One region of the Hahella sp. NBU794 genome, then DNA from elsewhere that is predicted to be linked to it. Evidence: predicted binding sites of a transcription regulator. Region 1 holds the regulator's gene; each other region holds the start of a gene.
The links. Region 1 encodes PhoB, which activates phosphate uptake and scavenging genes when phosphate is short. Its sites were predicted from a motif close to TGTCATANNNNTGTCANA; they were not measured.

Region 1 (2,269 bases):
GGCTCAGGGCGCGAGCGTCGTCGCAGATAGCGCGCAGCATGCTGTCGACATCCACCAATGTGGCTTTGAAGTTGGAGCCGTCATTCTCTATGCGGGAAAGCAGCAGTAAATCATTGACCAGGGCTTCCATACGCTGCGCTTGTTGCTGCATCTGATTCAAGGCGCGATTCCAGCGCGGCGGCAGCTCATCTGCGTTGTCGATGAGGGTCTCCAGATAGCCGGATATGACCGTCAATGGCGTACGCAGCTCATGGGATACGTTAGAAACGAAGTCCCGTCGCATCTCTTCCAGACGATATAGCCGCGTCACGTCCTGCACCAGTAGCAGGCGGTCGTCTTCTCCGAACAGCGTGATATGAAACTGTAACTTCAAGTTGGGATTATTGGGGGCGTTGAGGATCAACGGTTCCTGGTATTTCTTGGAGGTGAAGTAGCGCTTGAAAATGGGCGTGCGGATCAGGTTGTAAATCAACTGGCCCCGGTCGGTCGGATACTTGAAGCCCAGTAGTTTCTCTGCGGATTGGTTCCACCAGTCCATGGCGCCTTCGCTATTAGTCATGACGACGGCGTCTTTAAGGGCGTTGGTGGACTCCTGGATGCGGTCGATCATGGCTTGCAGTCGATCGCGGGAGCGGTAGTGCTGAACCTGGAGACGATGAATACCGTCGAACAGATCTCCCCATAAGCCACGGCTCTCGGGAGGGTCTTCCATTTTCGCCTGATACAGCCAGCGGTGCATGCGAAACGCCTGGGTGAGCGTCCATCCCAGATAGGCGGTGAGGCCGAACACCAGCGCCCAAGCTACTGAACCGATAATAAGGCCGACAACGATACAGCCCAGCAAACTGTAAACCAGTAGCCGTACATAATGACGCCAGTGATTGCGCATGCGTTTTATGAATACTTCTTTTGGAATTATTTATTTTTTAAGACGGATCGCGGCGCTTATGGCGCTCGGGTCGAAAAGCGATAGCCCGTCCCACGCACGGTTTGAACCAGATGATGATGACTGGGCTCCAGCGCTTTGCGTAAACGTCGAATATGCACGTCCACCGTGCGTTCTTCCACGTAGACGTTGCCGCCCCATACCTGATCCAAAAGCTGCCCGCGAGTATACACCCGTTCTTGATGCGTCATAAAGAACTGCAGGAGCTTGTATTCCGTGGGGCCCATGTTGAGCGCATCGCCCTTGGCGGTGACGCGGTGGCACACTGGATCGAGGCGCAGTCCTTCGACTTCAATGGGGGTTTCCATGCCTTGTACGGCGGTGCGGCGCAGCACCGCTTTCAGACGCGCGACCAGTTCTCTGGGAGAGAATGGTTTGGTGATGTAATCGTCTGCGCCCACTTCCAAGCCCTGGACTTTGTTGTCCTCTTCGGTTTTGGCTGTGAGCATGATGAGAGGGATTTCCGAGGTGTTTTGATCGCGCTTCAGTCTGCGTGCGAATTCAATGCCGCTGACGCCGGGAAGCATCCAGTCCAGCAGTATAAGATCAGGCTTCTGATCAATGATCAACGCATGCGCTTCCCGCGCGTCCCCTGCCTCCAGGTAGTCATAGTCAGCCATTTCCAGAGCGACTGCGATCATTTCCCGGATGGCGGGCTCATCGTCCACAATGAGAACTTGTTTGCTTGCCATGCAAAACACCTTTTTGAATACTCGATTGCCGAATTATTACAACGGCGTTTTGTTACAAGTATATGACAGGCGCTTAATTAATGTGATGGAAATGAGCCAGGCTGTTTGCAGTCGGGCTGTAAGCGAGGCGGGACGGGCTTTAGGGCCGGAAAATAAACTCCAGAACCAAACCGAGAAACACAGCTGCGCCGACCCAGTGATTGTTAAGGAACGCCTTGAAACAGTTCTGGGAAACGCGGGCGCGAATCAGGTGCTGCTGATACACAAACAGCACGGCGGCGACGATCAAGGACATTTGGAAGTAAACGCCCAGCTCGTATTGCGCGCCAACCATGAACAGGATGCCCAGCGTCAATACCTGCAGGCCCGCCACGGCGGCGCGATCAGCCTCGCCAAATAGAATGGCGGTGGATTTGACCCCGATCTTAAGATCGTCTTCCCGGTCCGCCATGCCGTACATGGTGTCATAAGCGACGGTCCATACCACCGTTGCGGTATACAGCAGCCATGCCTGCTGGGGAACGGTGTCCAATTCTGCAGCGAAAGCCATGGGGATGCCCCAGGCGAAGGCCGCGCCCAGTACGACTTGGGGCAGGTAAGTATGGCGCTTCATGAAGGGGTAGGTCGAAGC
Region 2 (2,269 bases), 1.2 Mb from region 1:
AGCTTGAGTTCTTGACGCTGTATCGCGGAGACCTCGTCTACGATCAATGTGGTGGCGTCAGTTCCGAAGCCCTTGATAATGTTTATATCGACAGGGGACCCGAGGGGGCGGAGAACCAGGCTCCGACCAAAATTATGGTTGAAGGCGAGCGGATACGTATTGAATATGCGCCATTGAGCGAAACAAGGTCGCCTGTGTCTAAGTTGCCAGTCGAATGGCTATCTCCCTCGCAGAACGCGGAGAATTTATAAACGGGGTAGTGCATGAAGAAAAGAGTGACATTGGTCCGCGTCGGCGCTCTCTCTTGTCTGCGCGGAATAGCGGCTTTGTTTGCGCTGCTGTGGGCAGCGGCGACCTTTGCTGTCGAGAAAGACGTTGATCAACAAAAAGTACTGGCCTATGTGGAGAAGCTGAGTGAAATCAAGTCGCCGCAACAGGCGCTGGATTATTGGCGTTCGCTGGAGCCGGAGCTGGGCGAAACAGACGGGCGTTATGAATACTGGCTGGGGAAAATCTACCAGGATTTACAACAAAACGAAGCCGCGCTGCAGGCGTTTAACCAAAGCGTCAAACTCGATCCCGGCAATCGCTGGCCCTACATAAAAATCGCCGAGATAGGCATTCAGCAGGGGGCGTTCGAAGCGGTGGAATCACTAATGAACAAGCTCATCAAAGCCTACCCCGACTGGTCTGTTCCTCCCCTGACTCTGGCGCATTCCTACTACGCCAGCGGGCGCTATGACGACGCGGTGAAGGCGGTGACGACCTCCCTGAAGATCGAACTCACGCTGGAAGGCTACGTGCTGCTGAGCAAGGCCGCACTGGAGACCAAAGACTACCTCACCGTCGTCCAGGCTGGCGTGACGGCGCAGGAAAGCGATCCGCAACTGCAAAAAGACCCCGAACTGTCCGAACGCATTGTGCAGGCCCTGGTCGGCATGGAACGTCGCGACAAAGCCGCTGTCTATCTCAATGGCCAAAAGTCCGCGTTGCCTGCAGAGACGATTCAGGCGTTGCAGGAAAAATACGGGCTTAAGTAGTTTTTGCCTCGGCGCTCTGTCGCCCGACTCAAGCCGGGCGTCATAAAATCGGCGAAGCGTCGATATTAAGCGAGAAGGACGCCTAACTGCTGCTCCCGTAATGAAATCTAATTGTAACCATGCTGTCACCTCTTTCCGGTATTTCTGGCCCACTGCGTTCTGAAGTGAACTCTGATGAGAAGAGGTTTGAGTATGTCCGACATAAAAAAATTCGAATTCGACAACTCCGGAATTGATCCAGTCACCAACTTTTCCGGAAACCGCCCTTTCGCTTCCGTGCTTGAAACCCGCATCGCCCGCCGCACCGTCATCAAAGGCGGCGTCAGCGCCGCGTTGGCGGGCATGCTGGGCATGTCGCTGATCGGTTGCAGCAACGACAACGACGGCGGCGACCCTGATGACAACCAGGGACCTTTGCTGGGCTTCACCGCGATCGCCACCAGTGTGGCCAATGAAGTGAAAGTGGCCGCCGGCTACACCGCGACGCCGTTTGTTCCCTGGGGCACACCGCTGACCGGCGCGCTGCCAGACTATCTGGGCGACGGAACCAACACCGGCGCCGATCAGGAGCAACAGGTAGGCATGAACCATGACGGCATGCACTATTTCCCCATCGATGTGAAAGAGGGCGGCTCCAACTCCGAAGAAGGCCTGCTGGTGATGAACCACGAATACATCGAGCCGGACTTCCTGCACCCTGACGGCCCGACCGAAGTCGGCGGCGTCCGCCCTGAAGCGGAAGTGCACAAAGAAGTGGCCGCCCATGGCGTCAGCGTTATTCACATCAAGAAAACCGCCGGCGTTTGGGATATCGTCCACGGCAGCCAGTACAACCGTCGCGTGACCGGCGCTACCGACATGGAGTTGCGCGGACCCGTGCGCGGAACCGACTATGCGGTGACCAAGCACAGCAATGAGGGAACTCTGGCGCGGGGCACGCTGAACAACTGCTCCATGGGGTATACGCCCTGGGGCACCTATCTGGCCTGTGAAGAGAATTGGGCGGGTTACTTCAAAACCGATGATGATCCCAAGCCGCGCAATCTCTCTCGTTATGGTGTGGGAACCCGTTCCCGTTATGGTTGGGACACCGTTGCGGGCGTGGATGTCTACGAACGTTTCGACGCCACCAGCAAAGGCGCCAGCGCTGCGGACGACTATCGCAATGAGCCCAACACCTATGGCTGGATTGTGGAAATCGATCCGTTCGAGCCGACCTCCACGCCGCA
Region 3 (2,269 bases), 2.4 Mb from region 1:
GCCGAAATGATTGGCGATGATATCGGAATAGTGGAACTCGTCCCCCTCTTCCCCGCCAACCGCTTCAAAGCCGATGGAAAAAGTCTGAAATCCGTCCGGAACCACTTCCGCCAGCAATCCGACCAGCAGACTGCTGTCGACGCCGCCGGAGAGCAGTACGCCGACCTCAACCGCCGCGTTATTGCGACGGCGCACGGACGCGAACAAAGCCTCCAGCAGACGATCACGCCAATCATCCGCGGTCAGCGTCTCGTCGCCGGGCTGCATGCCGAAAGCAAGACTCCAGTAGCTGCCCGTGTTGATGTTTCCGGTTTTATCCAGCTCCATCCAGGTTCCCGGCTGCACTTTGTAGATGCCCTCAAAAATCGTATCAGGCGCCGGTGTGACGGAGTGGAAGTTGAGATACATATTCAACGCTTTGGGGTTGATCCGCGCGTTGAAGTCCGACGCTTTCGCCAGCGCCGGCATAAATGAGGAGAAACGCAGCGCTTTGGCGTCATGTTGAAAATACAGCGGCTTGATGCCGAGACGGTCGCGGGCCAGCACCGTTTTACCACTGTCGCGCTCCCAGACAGCCAGCGCAAACATGCCGTTGAACCGGGTCAGGCAATCCTTGCCCCATGCATGATAGGCCTTCAACACCACTTCCGTATCGCCGTCAGAATAAAATGTATAACCCCGACCTTCCAATTCAGCGCGTAATTCCCGGTGATTGTAGATAGCGCCATTGAACACCAGCGCCAACCCTAACGCAGGGTCGTACAACGGCTGCTGGGATGCGTCGGAAAGGTCCATGATTTTCAGGCGCCGGTGGCCGAATGCGATATTGTTCTGCACGAAGACGCCTTCGGCGTCCGGGCCGCGGGGGGTTTGAATGTCGTTGGCGTGACGGATGAAATTTAAATCGGGCGAGTGGTTGTCGAAGCGGATCTCTCCGCATATGCCACACATAAGAACTCCTTGGTTTGTTCATACATATAGCTGATCAATATTAGCACACATTTACTTTGACAACAAAGTAAACACATGGCACGAAACCTCCTATACATCTGTTTTTAGGCTATTTTAAAATTTTGTCATGTAATATTTATGTCACAAATTAAAAGGTGGATAGCCCAACAAGTATGAAGGATAATATGAGTTTTTCCATTGATGTAATTTACCCATGACTCGACACGATGAAGTATTGGTCCTGATACGAAGGATTATTCGTGCAGCGGACCTCCGCTCCAAGCAATTGGGCAAAGAAACCGGACTCACCGCGCCGCAGTTACTAATTCTTCGCTCTATCGGCGACTCACGAAACACAACGATGAGCCAGGTCGCGCAGAACATCAGTCTGAGCCAGGCGACGGTCACCAGTATCGTTGACCGCCTGGAAAAGAAAAATCTGGTGGCGCGTATTCGCGACTCGGTAGACAAGCGTCGCATCTATCTGGTGCTGACGGATGAAGGCAAAGAAGTACTGGCGGGCGCGCCTCGGCCGCTGCAGGAGCTGTTCACCTCCCGCTTCGACAACCTACCGGAGTGGGAGCAATATCTGATCCTGGCCAGCCTCGCCAAAGTCGCGGACATGATGGACGCCACCGATATCGATGCATCGCCTTTACTGGCGGTGGGCTCCGTCACCTAAGGCTGGTCGCAAGAGACGTTTAACCGGCCTTTTGGCCTGAAAACGAAAACGCCCGGCTTCAGGCCGGGCGTTTTGCATTCAGCGTTGCGGGATCAACCGCCGAACTTGGCTTTCGCCTTGCGACGATAAGCATGCAGCAACGGCTCGGTGTAACCGTTGGGCTGCTCGCACCCTTTCAGCACCAGATCGCAAGCGGCTTGAAACGCCACACTGTCGTCAAAGTTCGGAGCCATATTGCGATAACTTGGGTCGCCAGCGTTCTGACGGTCTACAATCGCCGCCATGCGCTGCATGGTTTCCAGCACCTGCTCTTTTGAGCAAACGCCATGACGCAGCCAGTTGGCGATATGCTGACTGGAAATCCTCAACGTGGCGCGGTCTTCCATCAGGCCCACATCATTGATGTCAGGCACCTTCGAACATCCCACGCCCTGATCGACCCAGCGCACCACATAACCCAAAATACCCTGCGCATTGTTATCCAGCTCCTGCTGAATATCCTGCGCTGACAGAGCCTGATCGCCAAGCAATGGAATGGTTAGAATATCGTCCAATGACGCACGCGTACGGGAAGCAAGCTCTTCCTGACGCGCCGCCACGTTCACCTTATGGTAATGCAGCGCATGCAAGGTCGCC

Region 2: ACQYWX_RS28540 (PhoX family protein) is a predicted target of PhoB. The motif match lies at 1,153-1,170, and genes of this name have one in related genera.
Region 3: ACQYWX_RS22755 (N-acetylglutaminylglutamine amidotransferase) is a predicted target of PhoB. The motif match lies at 1,080-1,097, and genes of this name have one in related genera.

The regions. Positions count from the first base shown of each region.
Region 1 covers NZ_CP192738.1:695,474-697,742, forward strand. The annotation lists gene phoR (phosphate regulon sensor histidine kinase PhoR) at 1-889, opposite strand, end outside; gene phoB (phosphate regulon transcriptional regulator PhoB) at 946-1,638, opposite strand; gene ubiA (4-hydroxybenzoate octaprenyltransferase) at 1,778-2,269, opposite strand, start outside.
Region 2 covers NZ_CP192738.1:6,486,492-6,488,760, reverse strand. The annotation lists gene ACQYWX_RS28550 (hypothetical protein) at 1-251, shown strand, start outside; gene ACQYWX_RS28545 (tetratricopeptide repeat protein) at 264-1,040, shown strand; gene ACQYWX_RS28540 (PhoX family protein) at 1,233-2,269, shown strand, end outside.
Region 3 covers NZ_CP192738.1:5,222,958-5,225,226, forward strand. The annotation lists gene ACQYWX_RS22755 (N-acetylglutaminylglutamine amidotransferase) at 1-951, opposite strand, end outside; gene ACQYWX_RS22760 (MarR family winged helix-turn-helix transcriptional regulator) at 1,166-1,633, shown strand; gene ACQYWX_RS22765 (malate synthase G) at 1,726-2,269, opposite strand, start outside.